DNA from 2 places in the Sporosarcina contaminans genome. Region 1 is predicted to be linked to the other one. Evidence: riboswitches for the same ligand, from Rfam matches in the RefSeq annotation. Region 1 holds a riboswitch; the other holds the start of a gene.
The links. Region 1 has a riboswitch for FMN ahead of ribD (bifunctional diaminohydroxyphosphoribosylaminopyrimidine deaminase/5-amino-6-(5-phosphoribosylamino)uracil reductase RibD). Riboswitches for the same ligand answer to the same signal wherever they lie in the genome.
Positions count from the first base shown of each region.

Region 1 (8,616 bases):
GACAAACTCATGAAGAAGATGCTCATTGAATGTAGAATGTAGGAAGAGTTCGATTACTATATTCAGCTTGTTGACAAACGCTCGCATACTGCGTTGGGGCCAGCAGGACGCTGGTCATGCAACCGTTGCTGCAGGATGCAGCGGACTTAGGTTGCCTTTCCTTCGCTCGTCCCCTCATGAACCTAAGTTCTATTCGGGTCTTCGCTCGACTTCACGCCTTGTCTGACAAGCGTTTTCAAGCCAAGCTGGGCAAACACTTATCTCATGACTACAAACCTTAAAAGGACTGTAGTCAAAGAAAAGATACTTTGTCTACAGTCTGTACTATATTTTGCACTTCGTAGGTTGTCTTCCAAATGGCAATTCATTTCAATCAAAGCTAAAGAAATTGTTTGTTACGCTAACATAAATAGACTGTGAGCAATTCCAAAAATGCCTAAGAATTTCCTGCAGACTGAGACGACTATCAAAAGGGAACACAATAATAACGCAACCTCTTTGCAAAAGGATTGCTGCATGTTCTCGACTGTTTATAGATTCATCTTAAATGCTTGTCTTTTTTAGATGATGTGTGATAGTGGGAGCGAACTTCGGAAAAGGTTCGTTCCTTTTTTCATTTTTTCTTTATTGGTTTTAACGGAATACCGTATTTTTTACTATTCTCAATTCCTTGTTTAGCCAACTTCTTTGCTTCGTCTTTTTTCATGATAGATTCTCCTTCTACTGGCTTTTTATAAATGCATGGGCAATTCTCAAAGAATCTAAACATACCGGTTCTCTCTTCCTCATATACATAGATTAATCAATAATTAGAAGTTATTGAATAATTCGATTCCTTATGATAGGTTAGTTTGGGAGGGATATTGAATGCAAAAAGGACTGTTACTATTGTTATTGTTTGCTTTTTTGTCGGGTTGTCAATCCAATCAAACATTTTCAACATATGAAGAAGCTCTGGAGTTTGGTTTAACAGAAGAAGGCATTACAAAAAATGAAATTGTTGATGAATTTAAACTTAATGAGGAAAAATTTATTATTTATGTTGTTCCCAATGCTGAAGGCGATGCAATTAGAATTGCGAATATTAGCCTGGAAAATAATGATTATATATGGAAGCCAGCAGGGTCTAAGGTTAGCTTGGTAATTAGAAATTCAAATCCTACGGAAACACTTTCTGTAGAGGGGGAGATTGAATCTATATCTGGAAAGAACTTCATTGTTAACCTTGGCACTTATAAAGATAAAAACGAAATTATTAAGAACGAAGACGGAGAAGTAGTTAATCCGAAATTCGATGAAAACAGAAAAATATACTACCAAATTAAAGAATACTAAAGAAACAGTCAAAAAAAGTATTCAATACTCGTTCTTTCTAAAGTTAAATATGTAACAATCAATAAAAATATTTTCAAAAAGGGAGGAAGGTTTAGTGAGTAAGTTTTTCAGTATTATTACCGCTTCAATACTTGGGGTTATTCTCATTTTAATGCCTTTCGAAACTATATCTAATGCAACATCATTGGGAAATGACGTTGTTTTGGATAGAAACGAAGCATTCGTTGATCCAGCTTCCGGTGATTTGATAATTCCATTAAAACTAACAGACAGTGGATTTGTTGTTATGTCACAAGAAGAATATTTAGCGGAACGGGATAATCAGCCAAGGGAAGAAGTCGTTGAGGATATTGAAACTACTTCAGAAATTAAACCTATGGATTATAGGGAATATTGGAGATATAGTCCTTCTTCCAAAAGTGTAGTAACAGGTGCTAGAAAAAAAGTTAGTGCTGATATTAACTGTACAACTGTCACATGTAGTGTTGGAAAAGGGATAAATACAACTGTATCTCACAGTTTCAATGTTACCGCTACGGCAGAGAAAGACGCGATTAAAGCTGGCGCTGGGTATACTTGGGTTTCGTCTGCTGGCCAAGTTAATACTTATGCGTTTAACCTTAAAAAAGGTGATAAAGGATATATAGCTTTTGATCCAAAATACAATAAAACAACCGGAACTTTAAGGAAATATTCAAATTGGGATGGCAATACCGTATTAGCAAGTAAAACTGGTATTGGTTATTCAGTAAAAAAAGTTGGAAGCGAGGCTGACGGTACTTACCTTTTTGTATATACTAAATAACTTTTTATTAGTAAGCCTGTAAACGTAGATTATAAGCGTTTACAGGCTTTTTAATTTGTAATAGTATAGAGAATTACAATGTTACCGGTACTTATATTTGTCTAAGAGCTAACGGTAGCAGATACTGCAAATAGGTAAATCAGTTTGTCAATTGCTTCATTAAATTTGCCATTTCGATAGCCGAAGTGCCGGCATCCCATCCTTTATTGCCTGCTTTTGTGCCCGCCCTTTCGACAGCTTGTTCAATTGAATCAGTCGTCAGTACGCCAAATATGACAGGAATACCTTCTGTCATATTAATGGCGGAAATCCCTTTGGATACTTCATTGCAAACGTAATCGAAATGAGGTGTTGATCCTCTAATGACCGTTCCTAATGTAATGACCGCGTCATACTTTTTAGAGGCTGCCATCTGTTTTGCGACGAGCGGTATTTCAAACGCTCCGGGCACCCATGCGGTTTCGATATCTTGTTCATTGACACCGTGACGGCGCAATGCATCTTCAGCACCGCTCAACAGTTTTCCAGTGATGAACTCATTGAAACGTGATACAACGATACCTATTTTCAAACCACTTCCGATTAAATGTCCTTCATACGTGATTGCCATGTCAATTTTCCTCCTCATATCGTCAAAAGATGTCCTAATTTCTCTTTTTTCGTTTCCATATACTTTCGATTTTCATTGCCTGCAGGTAATTCAATAGGCACTCGTTTTGTGACGGTGATGCCATAGGCGGCAAGCTCATCAATTTTTCGGGGATTGTTTGTTAATAAATGAATGGCAGACACTTGTAAATCTCGCAAAATATGTGCGCTAATGAAATACTCCCGTAAATCGTCTTTGAATCCTAACGCTTCGTTGGCTTCCACTGTGTCCAAACCTGCTTCTTGCAGTTTGTAGGCTTTTAATTTATTCACAAGCCCGATGCCACGGCCTTCTTGCCTCATATATAGCAAAATTCCAGCTCCTGCAGTTTCGATTTCAGATAGTGCCGCGTGAAGTTGCGGACCGCAATCGCATCTACAAGAACCAAATACGTCTCCAGTCATGCATTCGGAATGGATTCTGACGAGAGGGGAATCCGCTTCACCCGGATTGCCTTTTACAAGTGCAATATGTTCTCGACCAGTCAATTTTTCCGTGAAAGCAATCGCTTTAAAATGGCCGAATGATGTAGGCATATCAGTCTCGACAACCCGTTCTACTAATGACTCATTCTTTTTCCGATATGCGATTATTTCTTCGATTGTCAATATGACAAGGCCCAATCTGTTCGCGATCCCCTTTAATTGATCGCCTCGCGCCATCGTTCCATCATCATTCATAATTTCACAAATGACGCCTGCACGTTTGGCTCCTGATAGAATAGCAAGATCTACAGCAGCTTCCGTATGGCCAGGTCGTGTTAGTACACCGCCTCGTTGAGCGATCAGCGGGAAAATATGCCCAGGCCTTCTGAAGTCAGAAGGGGATGCGTCTGACTCAAGCATTTTCAGTATCGTTTCAGATCGTTCAAATGCGGAAATTCCAGTATCTGAATGGGCATGGTCAATGCTCACTGTAAAAGCTGTTCCATGCGTATCCGTATTATTTGCGACCATCGGAGCCAAACCAAGCTGTTTTCCTAATTCTTCTTCGATTGGAACACAAATTAGGCCACGTCCTTCCCTTGCCATGAAATTAATCATTTCAGGTGTTGCAAATTCAGCGAGTGCGATAAAATCTCCTTCATTTTCCCGGTCTTCATTATCAACGACAATGATCGGCTTGCCTTTTTTTAACTCACCGATCGCTTTATCCACGGTTGTATACATATCATCTCATCCTTCCAATTCATTACGCCTCTGCGTAGTACTGTCCGGATCTTATCGTGGTTCTTTGATAGCCCGGCACATACGCCGGAGGCTTTTTGGGATTATCGTTTGTAAAAGCTATAGCATTGTAGAATCATATTAAAAAGCCACTTGAGGCAAGCTTGTCGATCGTCAATCCGTCTCCTGAATGATACTGATTCTTTTTAAAAAGCAGTTGTTCCATATACTTCACTAAGATGTCGCATTCGACATTCACTTTGGATCCCATTTGCTTTCGTGCAATGACTGAATCTTTCTGAGTAACAGGAATTAACGAGATTGTGAATCGATCATCCTTCACGTCGAATACTGTCAATGATGTACCGTCAACAGTGATGGATCCTTTGTTCATGACAAATCGCAATAAATTTTGTTCGATTTGGATATCCATATAAAGCGCGTTCGCAGATTGCCGTTTTGCAGTAATTTTGCCAGTGCCGTCAACATGTCCAGTGACGAAATGTCCGCCGAAACGACCATTCGCGGCGATTGCACGTTCCAAATTCACTTCGTTTCCTAATGTTAATTCAGAAAGAGCAGTCGCAAAGTATGTTTCGGGCATAACATCTGCGACGAAATAGGAGTCAGTAAAGTAGGCGACTGTCAAGCATACGCCGTTTACTGCGATGCTGTCTCCTTTTGCTGTATCTGTCAGCACTGTATTGCAATAAATGGACAATTGCATAGAGTTGCGTGAACGCTTAACTTCTTTCACGGTGCCGGTTTCTTCTACGATTCCTGTAAACAATAAGTAGGCACCTCCTTTGCAAAAACAGCGTGCAGACGTATGTCTTCGCCTATCTGTTTTGTATTAAGGATGTGTAGTTTTTCTGATTGTGCAATGAGTGGTCTGCTATCGTTTTCGAAGAGGGTAGGACCATTGCCGATCAACTTCGGAGCAATATATACATAGAGCTCATTGGCAAGCTGTTGTTCTATGAAGCTTGAATGGACGTAGCTGCCGCCTTCGACTAAAAGCTTCATAATACCCATCTTCGCAAGACGTCTGAGCACCTCTTCTAAAAAATTGGCATGCTCATTGATCGTTTCTACACGAACAAGTGGGAAATCCCGAAACGATTCGATGCCTTCAGCACGATCGAGTGTAAATAATATTGTTTCCGCCGCACGATCCGTAACGACATTTGCGGTTTTCGGTGTTCTGAGACGCCGATCTAAAATAATTCGAATTGGATTCTTTCCACCATGGGGCAAACGGGTGGTGAGGAAAGGATTATCTTGAAGAATGGTTTGTACGCCAACTAATATCGCATCATGGGTATGGCGGAGGTTATGGACATCTGTTCGCGCTTGTTCAGACGTAATCCATTTGCTATCCCCTTGTTGCGTAGCCAAACGACCATCGAGTGTGGTGGCGGCTTTTAACGTAACGTACGGTTTTTGTTGTTGAATAAAATGAAAATATGCCCTGTTTACAAAATCTGCCTCTTTAGTTTGGATCGTTGATACTTCAATACCTGCAGCTTTAAGAAGCCCGATTCCTTTGCCGCTGACGGCAGGATTCGGATCAATGGACGCAACAAATACACGGCGTATTCCACTCGCGATGATCGCATCTGTGCATGGCGGCGTTTTTCCTGTATGGGCACACGGCTCCAAGGTGACATAGAGGTCTGCGCCTTTTGCCAGTTCGCCTGCCATTCGCAGTGCGTGCACTTCGGCATGAGGGGTCCCAGCTTTCACATGCATGCCGGTTCCTACAATTTGTCCATTCTTAACACAAACAGCCCCGACAATCGGATTCGGTGATGTTTGTCCTTCTGCACTTTGAGAGAGGTCGAGTGCAAGCTTCATATAGTCATCATGGTCCATCGCATTTCCCCCTTTCAATTATGAAAGGGCAGATTATAGGCATAAGCAGCAACCGATACAAAAACTTCTCCCATCCAGACTGTAACTGTCGGTGCCGGAGTTTCACCAGCTCCACCGCCTTCTTTTGGAAGGTCGGGTCACGGACTGACGAGCTTCGTGCTCGATCACCGCCGGTAAGGAATTTCACCTTGCCCCGAAGAATTGTACAATTGTGCCGATATCAACGTAGCATAAAGAGTGAAAGTTTGTCCACCAGGAAAAACCTCGGGCGTTTCAATATTACATTTTTCAGTAATGAAAGATATTATTTTTTCATTACAAAAGATGAACCCTTCCTCCATTGGGAAGAAGGGAACTTAATTGGGAAAGGAGTTTTTGTAAATGGTAATCCATCCCCATTATCAATTGATGACAACGCCTGCACTTGCATATCCAGCTAATGTCGTTGCTACAGCGAGTCCGCTTGCTGTGATAGAAAATACCATTAACAAACGTGTTTGAGACGTAACGGGAATATTGAGTCCAGTCGTAATTCCTCTCGCAATAGCACCAAGGGATATTAAGCCTCCGAGGGAAGGTGTCAATGTTACGGTTGCGCCTGATATTGGACTGAAAATATTATTTGTTGTTGATTGATACAATTGTGCTTGGACGGAGATGGATCCCAATGCTAATGATAAACCTACTGTAACGCTAAAATACGCTGAAATCGATGTGATGATTCCGTCTCTAGGCATCGAAAAAGCAAAGTTCGTTAAAGGCCCGGCTGCTGTACCTGTAAGATCGATCGTTGCTCCTAAAACACTCAATGTAGGAGCGGAATTGCCAAATCCAATTAACCCACCTGTGCCTGCTGCTCCACCGACAAGTGTAGTTAAAGATACCGGAATCCCGGATGCAAAAGGGATCACTGTTCCTGCAGCCGTTGCTCCGGTAGGTCCAGTCGGCCCTATTTCTCCTTGAATGCCCTGTGCTCCCGTAGCCCCGGTCGGTCCGGTCGGTCCTATTTCCCCCTGAATACCTTGTGCACCGGTAGCCCCAGTAGGTCCAATCGGCCCGGGTTCACCTTGTATACCTTGTGCACCAGTCGGCCCAGTTGGTCCCGGTTCACCTTGTATACCTTGTGCACCAGTCGGCCCAGTCGGTCCCGGTTCACCTTGTATTCCTTGTGCACCAGTCGGCCCAGTTGGTCCCGGTTCACCTTGAATGCCCTGTGCTCCCGTAGCCCCGGTAGGTCCCGGTTCACCTTGTATACCTTGTGCACCAGTCGGTCCAGTTACTCCTTGTATTCCTTGAGCTCCGGTAGGCCCAGTCGGTCCAGTTACTCCTTGAATACCTTGTATTCCTTGTGCTCCCGTGGCTCCAGTAACTCCAGGTATCCCTTGAGGTCCGGGTGGTCCAGTAGCCCCGGTAGGTCCAGGTGGGCCAGGTGGGCCAGGTGGACCGGTAGGGCAAGGACTGCAAGGGTTATGCGGAGTTAAGCAACTCCTGCAAGGAAAGTTTCTATTTACCATATTCTCACTCCTTCTCTATTCATTCATAGCAGCAGTATTATTTTATTCGGAAAGTTTTTGATTGCTTGTACTGCTGTTCTATAAAGGAAAAATGCACAGAAAGAGAATAAAATAGTATCAGCTTGTTGACAAATGCTCGCATACTGCATTGAGGCCAGCAGGACGCTGGTCATGCAACCGTTGCTGTAGGATGCAGCGGACTTTGGTTGCCTTTCCTTAGAAGCAATGTTTTATCATCTAATCTAATCGTTTTTTGAAATATTCTTCGTTGAATAGCACACTTGGATGGTCGGGAGCGATTTCTCTCGCTTTTATATGGTGTGCGTATGACTTGTCAAGCTGTCCTAATTGGTCATAACAATAGCAAAGCTCGATATGCGGCACATAAGTCCAAGAAGATTCATTCACAAAGCCCATAGTCTTAGGTTTTTTTAATGAAAATATTAATTCAAGCCAGAAAATAGCGAGTGGAAGTTGAGATTGTTCAATGAAGTATCTTGCTATTTCACAACAGGCTTCCGCCCTTGGTGTATCGTATTCGAAGGTTTGGAATAAATAATGGAGTCTTCTCTCTTGGTCAAGCTCTTTATAGCAATGAGATAAATGTAAGCATGCAGTAATATTGTCTTCAATCCAGCCTCCTTTTTCTAAAAGGAAGGACTCGTAATACTTGATTGCTTCTTCTGTCCTACCATTGTACATCAATTCATTTGCAAAATAAAAAGTGTCCCTATGTGTAAACGGAATCTTAGACTCTATCATTTTTAAATATATTTTTAAGTTCCGAGAAGAGTGTGGTTTTATTTTTTTATGCAATATTGGTATGTCGCTTTCCAATGCCTCGCCGTACACGATTAAAAACTCATGCACCTTTCCTGACCATTGGAACCGTGCGTCATTTTTGACGATCCTGTTTCTTTTTAAACTATGTGTAACCTGTCCGTTCTCATTAAATGACAAATGGTAAGGCATGGAAACTCTATTGATTTTTCCATCCAATTGCTTCTTCAAGGTTAAAAATGACTCTTTATCTTCCAATACGTCATCCGCATCCAGCCACATAATATACTCTTTTGTTGCAAGTGAAAATGAATAATTACGGGCAGCCGCAAAGTCATCCACCCATTCATAATGAAATAGATTATCCGTGAATTTTTTAGCAATTTCTGTCGTCCGGTCTATTGAGCCGGTGTCTACAATAATGATTTCATCCACAACATCGCAAACGGAGAGCAAGCATCTTTCAAGCACATCCTCTTCGTCTCGGACGAT
Region 1 is NZ_JBHTLT010000037.1:56,931-65,546, reverse strand. It holds gene ACFQ38_RS07870 (IclR family transcriptional regulator) at 1-29, shown strand, start outside; gene ACFQ38_RS07865 (hypothetical protein) at 868-1,335, shown strand; gene ACFQ38_RS07860 (DUF6060 domain-containing protein) at 1,430-2,140, shown strand; gene ribH (6,7-dimethyl-8-ribityllumazine synthase) at 2,280-2,750, opposite strand; gene ACFQ38_RS07850 (bifunctional 3,4-dihydroxy-2-butanone-4-phosphate synthase/GTP cyclohydrolase II) at 2,765-3,958, opposite strand; gene ribE (riboflavin synthase) at 4,092-4,745, opposite strand; gene ribD (bifunctional diaminohydroxyphosphoribosylaminopyrimidine deaminase/5-amino-6-(5-phosphoribosylamino)uracil reductase RibD) at 4,727-5,830, opposite strand; FMN riboswitch at 5,889-6,035, opposite strand; gene ACFQ38_RS07835 (exosporium glycoprotein BclB-related protein) at 6,232-7,344, opposite strand; gene ACFQ38_RS07830 (glycosyltransferase) at 7,582-8,616, opposite strand, start outside.

Region 2 (8,616 bases), on a different contig from region 1:
TGAATTCTTTCCTCCTATGACGACAACTTTCTTGCCGAAAAACGGATGTCCTTCCTTAAAGTAATGATATACGTTCGGCAATGACTCACCGGGAACACCTAATTGATTTGGTTGATCATAATATCCTGTCGCCACGATGACATATTTCGACGCATATTCGCTTTTATCGGTTAAAACGTGAAATTGGTTGTCTTTCTTTACAACTTTTTCTACTCTTTCATAATTGTTGATTTGTAAGCCTTTCAATTCAGCTACTTTTCTGTAATAGACAAGTGCGTCGTTTCGCTTAGGTTTTTCTTTCGCCGTAATGAACGGAATATCTCCAATGGATAATTTTATGCTTGAGCTAAAAAAGGTTTGATGCGTAGGGTAATTGTATATTGAATTGACGATATTGCCCTTTTCAATGATTAATACATCCATACCGATTTTTTGTAATTCAATTGCTGCCGATAATCCGCAAGGACCACCACCAACAATTATGGCATCTTTCGAATTCATTTTTATTGCACTCCTTCATATCATCCATACAATATGTTTAATAATGAATTTTAATGACGTGGCATTCTGGCGCAGCACCGAAACGCAAAGGCAGTAAGGAAGTGCCATAGCCATTGCTTATTAAATTCGCTCTTCCTCCTAAGTCGCAAAAACGCCCTACTTCATGAAGGCCAAATTTGCCGAACCGAATTTGTCCTCCATGTGTATGTCCAGAAAGCATTAGTTGAGGTTTTACATATTCTTCAACTTTTCTTACTAAAGATGGTGTATGAGTTGCTACGATTGTATAAGGAAATTGCTTTGAAAGCTGGATGGATGCTTCGACATCGACATTTTTACTTGATGGATCATCAGTTCCACAAATGCACCAATCTGAATGGCCGTCAATTGCAACCCCTTCATTATCAAGAATCTTTACGTTAGATGAGGATAATATTTCCCTTAAATGAGTTTCACCGACTTCTCGATCGTTGTTCCCCCATATGAAACATGCCGGTCCTAAACTGGACAGTTTTGAAACGTTCTTTTGAATCCGATTGAGAGGTACCCCTTTTTCAGCGAGATCACCCCCAATTACAACCAGGTCAATCTCACCATGCCGCCGTACTCGTCTCAACAACGTTTTATTAATTTTTCGTCGATGAATGTCCGAAATGAAAAATATTGTTAAAGTACGGTTTTCTTTTTGAGTCATATTCAATTGGTGCAAACGAACGTTTCTCCCTTTTGCAAACAAAAACATATATAAGAGAAATGCTAGATTAGCGCCTGTTAACCACTTAACTAAATTAAAAATCTTTTTCATTTTGCACCTGCCATAAGAAAAAGGCAAAGATCTTGGCTTTGCCTCTTCAATCCATTTCAATAGTTTTATGGGATAATCAATTTTTGACCGACTCTTATTTCATTCGATGTGAGTCCATTCGCTTGTTTGATTTTATCGATCCCTTTATCCGAACCATAGTAATTAACTGAAATTCGATATAATGTTTCATTTTGACGAACAATATGGGTTTTTCCTGTGTTTTTCGGAGGGTCCGGCTTCTTTTCTTCTTGTTTTTTCACGGGTTCTTTTATTGATTCTTTCGATGGTTCTTTTTCCGCTTTTTGATCAATCTTTTTAGGCTCTGTTTTTTGGTCTACTTGCGTCGACTTGCTATCATTGTTATTTTTTTCCTGAACAGTCCCTTGACCGCTATTATTGTTCCCAGTCACATTCTTTTTATCCTCTTTGTCATCTTCTTTGTTATCATCATCTGCCACTCCAACTGCTTTGTCAGTCGGGTCTTGGTAATTAGGAGTGTTTGTGTCGATCTCTAATCGGACATTTGAATCTCCTACACTTGCAGAGCTGCTATCTGTTCCGAAATAAAAATTATAAATGACATAAACGAAAATCATGATAGGAATGAATGTGAAAACACCTAAAATGACATTGATCACTGTATGACTTGAAGCCTTTTTCCGTCCTTTACTATGACGTTCCGCTCGGGAAGGCAACTTGCCTCCATTCATACGCTCAAGTACATCGATTTCTTTGCGATGTTCCTCAAATTCAATTTTGTAATCATTGTTTTTCATCGGCATATTCTCCTATTCCATGTCGCTCTTCCTTATATTATGACGAATCTTGTAACAAAAGTAAACGGACAACGGACCTCTATTACAGGAGAGATAAAATTCTTTCATCCCAACTACGAGCTCTTTTACTATGTCGTTCTACTAATCGTTGATTGGATGAGAGCCATACAGCATTGGGCAAGCCACAAACAGAGCAACAATATTCGCGTTTGCTATCCAATTTTTCATCAAAATACGACATTAAACTTTCACGAATACACCTTTGACCTGTAATCAGTTGAACCATTTCGTGCACTTCACTATCTTTTTGTTTAGCTAGACGGTCAACAATGTGAAGAACTTTGTCGATTGAAAACTGCTCCATATAAAAATCAAGTACCCTTTTAGCTGTCTCTCCTAAACTCGCTCGATCAGCCGCTTCATCATCGTTAACGCCTTCTGATAATAAATATGCATAATGCATTATCTGTTCTTCTGCTGGTAAATCATTTTGAACGATGAATCGAGTCATATCTTCATCACGTGGCACATAAAGCAACGTCGCTGCAGCAGGCTTACCATCTCTCCCTGCCCTTCCGACTTCCTGGACATATGCATTCATATTGGAAGGCATATGCTCATGAATCACTTGCCGAATATCTCCTTTATGAATTCCCATTCCGAAAGCATTCGTCGCGCAAATCCATTCAATTTCACCGTTAATAAATTGCTCTTGAATAATCGCACGATCTTCATTTTCTTTTCCTGCGTGATATGCCTGGACAGCAACTCCAATACTTTGCAATTCAGTAGACAGCTCATCTGCCCTCTTTCGCGATGAAGCATAAATGATCCCTGGACCAGTTGTAGCTGTTACTCGTTCTTTAATCCAATCATATTTTTCATCATATGTATTTAGTTGGATAATACAATACGATATATTTTGCCGATCAAGTGAATGTCGCTCTACTACTGGATTATCCATATGTAAGTAATCTGAAATTTCTTCGATAACTTGACTCTGAGCAGTTGCCGTCAAAGACAAAATAGGCGGGCGTCCATCAAAATCAATCAACTTTCCAATCCTTAAATAATCCGGACGGAAATCAAAGCCCCACTGCGAAACACAATGGGCTTCATCTACTACAATAATTGATAGCTTCATCGAACGTAGCTTATTTGCAACACGTTCTTGCAAAAGCATTTCTGGAGAGACAAATATGAATTTATATTGCCCTAAGTTTTGCAAAGCGATTTTGCGCTCTTGAAATGAAAGAAAGGAATTGAGGGCAATTACACTTTTCTCTCCATTCTTTCGCATTTGCGCTGCTTGATCTTCCATTAATGAAACGAGCGGGGAAACGATAACGACCGAACCTTCCAGTAAATAACCAGGAAGTTGATAGCATAACGACTTTCCCATACCCGTAGGTAAAATGGCGATTGTATCTTTCCCGCTTAAAATATGCTGGATCACTTCTTTTTGACCGGGTCTGAATTTTTCGTAACCAAATCGTTTTTTTAACGTTTCATATAGTTCAATCATCTTGTCCTCCTGTATTTATCGACAAAATGAGCCGTAATTGGAAATAGGATAATGCTTGAAATTCATCCTTTAGCACCCTTAATCGTTTCGTTTGCAGTTCTTTCATCTTTAACCTTACTGCCTGAACATCCCTTTCCGTTACAAAAGAGTGAATCGGGAATCTTTCATCATGGATTGCCATTTCAACAAAATGATCTTCTATCGTACTTAATTTCAAATTACGCTTTGCTGCAATTTCCTCCATAGTTAGCCCTTGTAAATAAAGTTTTTTCGTTGCTGTTGCTGATTCGGTCAAATCTTCAACTATGCGAATATCAGCTGCGATTGAACTCATAATCGGAAATTCTTTTTTATGCTCAACAATTGGCAGCAATCTATGAAGGCTTTCCAAAAATAATAGACGTATGGAGGAAGGGGAACGTTTCAATTCAATAGAAAGCTGATCATACGTCATTGCCGCATTTTTATACCCTGTAAGCCTGTATGCAAAAATAAGCTTCTGTTCTTCAGACATCCCGGACTGAACAATAGCTTTTATTAACTCTTTTCCAATTTGCCTTGCAAACTCCGGATCAGCCAATGGTCGATTCATAAAAAAACGTTTAACGAAAATTTGTATAGTACGATCTGATTCAATCGGCAAAAAAGATCGGTTGCCATTTTTTATATTTGAAACGGTTTGCACGACAAGGGAAAGCCTTCTGAAAAAGAGTAGTTCCTTGCCTCGATAACTCCAACCTTTAAAATGAGTTGATGGGAGCTGTTGCAGCTGTTCAAAACCTATTTCTGTAATAAAAACTAGCTGGTCTTTTATTTCTATCAAATGTTCTTTCTGAAGTAAATGAATAGCCTCCTCATACTCTTCGACCTCTACTTTCGGCAAAATAGAAAAGTACGGTTTCAAATTAAAATACTTAACATCTGAGAGTGTCTGGCCGGATTTTTTGCCACGCAATATGTATAATGCTGCGTTTTTAGAACGCTCGCCATGCATCTTCCCTATAATCTGCAATAGGATTGAAGATAGTTTCATAATATTGTTTTCCCCCATTTGTCAAAGTTTTATTGTTGAAACTTATCCTAAACAGCTTTAGAATGGAAATGGAACGAAATCGATAGTGCGGATAGAAGAGGAGAGAGCATCAATGTCTACATGCAAAAAATATACAATTGTTGACCAAGATACATGTATCGCCTGCGGAGCTTGCGGGGCAGCTGCGCCAGATATCTATGATTATGACGATGAGGGGATCGCCTTCGTTATTTTAGATGATAACACGGGTACAACCGAAGTTCCAGAAGAACTGTTGGAAGACATGGAAGACGCATTCGATGGCTGCCCAACTGACTCCATCAAAGTTGCGGACGAGCCTTTCGACGGTGATCCGTTAAAATACGAAGACTAATGTATTTCATTCGCACCATTCAGAAAGAAGTTTCGAACGTCGAATCAATCGACATTTGAAACTTCTTTTTGAGTGGACTATTTCTTCTCAAATAAAAATTGGCGAACGGTTCGTCTATCCGCTCGCCAATATTTTAATTGTTCTATATTATGCTGTTAGCTTTTGCTGTTGGTTATGAATCCATCTTTCCATATTCTTATACAGCAGCAATGAAATAATCAATAGCATGATCCCTTTTATAATATTGAAAGGTAAAATCCCTAACACAATCATATTGAATAATGCTTCTCCAGTGTAAGAAGGCATATTCAAAAAATAAGAATACATAGGCAGGAATACTAGGTAATTCAATAAACTCATACCAATTGCCATTGTAAATGTGCCTGCTATAAGACCTGCTGTTAAACCTTTCATGGATCTCACCTTTTTAAAGATCCAATAAATTGGCATGATGAACAAGATGCCGGTTACAAAGTTTGCAATCTCGCCTACCGGCACACCTGTCGGACTGCCCGATAAGAACCAATGCAAAACATTTTTCAACAACTCGACCGCAATTCCAGCTACTGGGCCCATCGTCATAATCGCCAACACAGCCGGTATTTCACTAAAATCAATTTTTAGGAATGCCGGTAAAATAGGAAGCGGAAAATTCAATTGCATTAAAACGGTTGAAATACTTCCTAAAATAGCGACGAGAATCATTTTGCGTAATTTTTTATTACCCATTTCTTCCTCTCTCCTTTTTCGATTCACTTCAAAAAGAGGAAAGGTTCGCCGTGTTTCTGAAAATTGTTCATTAAAAAATCCCTAAAGCAATTGCTTCAGGGAGAGTTTTCAAAGGCAACTTTAAATAAGGGTTATCAAAGAGGTTCTTTTACTCCACTTTGCCCCATACTTAAATAAGCACCCTTTTTGCGAACAACACAAAAAAGACGGCTGCACCTTCACCTTCTCCCATCCAGACTATACTGTCGGCTCCGGAATCTCACCAGAATCAGCTGTTAAGCTCGCGGGCTAAGAAGACAAACTTCCATTTCCGCCGGTCGGGAATTACACCCTGCCCCGAAGATGAATCATATTCTATTACCTTTTCATTGTATACAATAAAAGTTCAGATGTAAAGTAGTCTGTTTGTCATGCATAAATCGTTTATTTAAAGGTTACACCGTGCACATTTATTGCTATACTATTTCATACTCGATCCTTTTCATAGTAAGCAGCTAACATATGCCAATACTTCTCATGGTAAGCAATAGATTTTTATCGGTTTTCGCCATAGTTAGAACATCAAGTTATAGCTTTCTATAACGTATAAATGGCCAAATCATGATGATTTGACCATTCATTATTCAGTGTACAGAATAGGATTTACTCCAACCGGCATCGGCAATGCCTTCGTTAAATCGTATTTGTCAAACTGATCTTGAACAACATTTTGCAGTTGAACGCTCATGTCAAAACTACTTGCAGTTAGCATAAAACCCTCAATCATATTCAATGCCTCATTTGGTGCCAACGTTGATAAGTCGAGCGGTTCAGTAAATTGGATTGTCACAATCCCTTTCGACTCCTCAACGGTATAGTGAACCGTCTCTGGAACGATTTCCTCTACAATTTCATTCTCAGCCTTTTTCATGGATAGTAAAGCGGCGCTAACCGAGCTCTCATCACCATTTTCATGCGGCACTAAATATTCCTGTCCTGTTGGCATTATATATTTAAAATAAGGAGAATGCCTTTTCAAAGCAAACTGTTCGAACTGTCCTACATACTCGAACACCACTGGGCTGTTTTTCTCATCAACAACTTTCCATTCATTATAATTACCAAAAGTCGCTTTCGCCGAATTTTCATAAACTCCTACTGCAGCCGGAGACATGTCGTATTGGTGATCTTCTGGCACTTCGTGGATAATTGTGCCGTCAGCTTCACTTATAGTTCCTTTATACGGATGATAATCATCAAATCCGTATGCCTCTTCATCAATCTTAGGAGCGAATTGATTGTAAAGAGCTACAAGGTCCGGCTCTCCTTTTACATTTTGGGTTGGTATAAGAATGGAGACAGGTATAACATTCGCTTCATGAACAAGGCCTAACGGCAACATTTTCATCCCTTCCATCTCATCTTCCAAAACAATATGTGATATTGCCATATCGGCAGTAGAGAATGTGCTAATGTTCGGTTCGTCAAAAGCGGCATTATCCGCTTCCGATTCGCTTTCCTCTGTGGAATTTTCTAATGCTCTTGAGTCTTTTTGACTCATCTTCGATTCAGGATAAGATTCAACTGCTGTATCCGTGCTATTTTTGAGCATAGATGGAACAATTAAACTGACCATTATCAACGCTGCAATCGTTACAATCGCTGGGATCCAATTATGTTTCTTGCGGCGTTTCGACTCCTTCAATCGGCTATCCGTTTTCAGCCGTTCCAATATTTCCGAAGCTGGACGGTCATCCTTTACTTTCGGCATTGAATGAAGTAATTGTTCAATTTTGTCGTCATTCCAATGATTGTCATCCATTCAACTTCCCCCTTCTGCCGAAAGAGCTTTCAACTTCTTTTGCAATGCTTTAATTGCTCGATGCTGTGTCGTTTTTACCTTACCTTCCGACCAGCTCAAAGTTTCTGCGGTTTCTGCAATGGATAGCTCTTGAAAGTATCGTAAAACAATAACCATCTTCTGGTCTCCCGTACATGTATTCAATACTTGCAGCATTTGCTTCATATCATCATTCATTTCAGCAATTTCATCAGGTTGGACATCAGGAGAAACGAGCTCACTCTTTTCCCAATCAAACTTGTCATATAAGTGTTTTTGCCTTACAGATTTTTTTCTGAAATGATCAATCGCCACATTTTTAGCAATTGAAAACAGCCACGTCTTCTCGGAACTTTTCCCCTCAAACCCGGCATAGGCCTTCAAAACTCTAATATACACCTCATGCATCAAATCTTCCGATAATAATCGATCCCCTGTTAAATAGGTAAGAAAATTGAATACATCCTGGTGGTATGCTTCATACAGCCGGTGGAAAACGGAGTCATCCACTTAATCCCCCCGTTCAATACATTAGTCGTAAATCGAGATGATAAGTTTCATCTCAGCTATAATGATTTTATTCCATATTGTTACATAAAAACTTATTGCTCCTCTTGTAATTGTTCAGAAGGATGATCTACAGGGAGCACGCATCTGAATACCGTTCCTACTTTTTCTCCTAATTCCGCAGAAATTTGCCCTCCATGTGAATCAATAATTTTTTTTGCAATTGCCAAGCCTAAGCCAGTTCCCCCTTTTCCTCTCGTACGTGCTTTATCTGCTTTATAGAAGCGTTCAAATATATATGGCAAGTCCGCTTCGGGAATGCCCGTTCCTGTATCAGCAACTAATATTTCTATATTGTCCATTCTTTTTTCGACATAGACGGTCACTTTCCCTCCATCGGGAGTGTGTCGGATTGCATTGTCGATTAAATTGGTGAAAACCTGTTCCAAACGATCAGCATCCGCATTAATAATAAGATGTTTATTATTTTCATCATATTGAAGAGAAAGCTTTACATTCGCATCCCTTGAAATTTGCATGAATTTCGT
Region 2 is NZ_JBHTLT010000123.1:31,410-40,025, reverse strand. It holds gene ACFQ38_RS15275 (YpdA family putative bacillithiol disulfide reductase) at 1-501, opposite strand, end outside; gene ACFQ38_RS15270 (metallophosphoesterase) at 539-1,306, opposite strand; gene ACFQ38_RS15265 (LysM peptidoglycan-binding domain-containing protein) at 1,372-2,082, opposite strand; gene ACFQ38_RS15260 (RecQ family ATP-dependent DNA helicase) at 2,165-3,607, opposite strand; gene ACFQ38_RS15255 (helix-turn-helix domain-containing protein) at 3,600-4,640, opposite strand; gene ACFQ38_RS15250 (ferredoxin) at 4,753-5,013, shown strand; gene ACFQ38_RS15245 (ECF transporter S component) at 5,161-5,742, opposite strand; FMN riboswitch at 5,959-6,090, opposite strand; gene ACFQ38_RS15240 (hypothetical protein) at 6,362-7,543, opposite strand; gene ACFQ38_RS15235 (RNA polymerase sigma factor SigX) at 7,544-8,071, opposite strand; gene ACFQ38_RS15230 (ATP-binding protein) at 8,164-8,616, opposite strand, start outside.
Region 2: it holds a riboswitch for FMN, as region 1 does, so the genes downstream of both, ACFQ38_RS15245 (ECF transporter S component) here and ribD (bifunctional diaminohydroxyphosphoribosylaminopyrimidine deaminase/5-amino-6-(5-phosphoribosylamino)uracil reductase RibD) in region 1, are expected to answer to the same signal.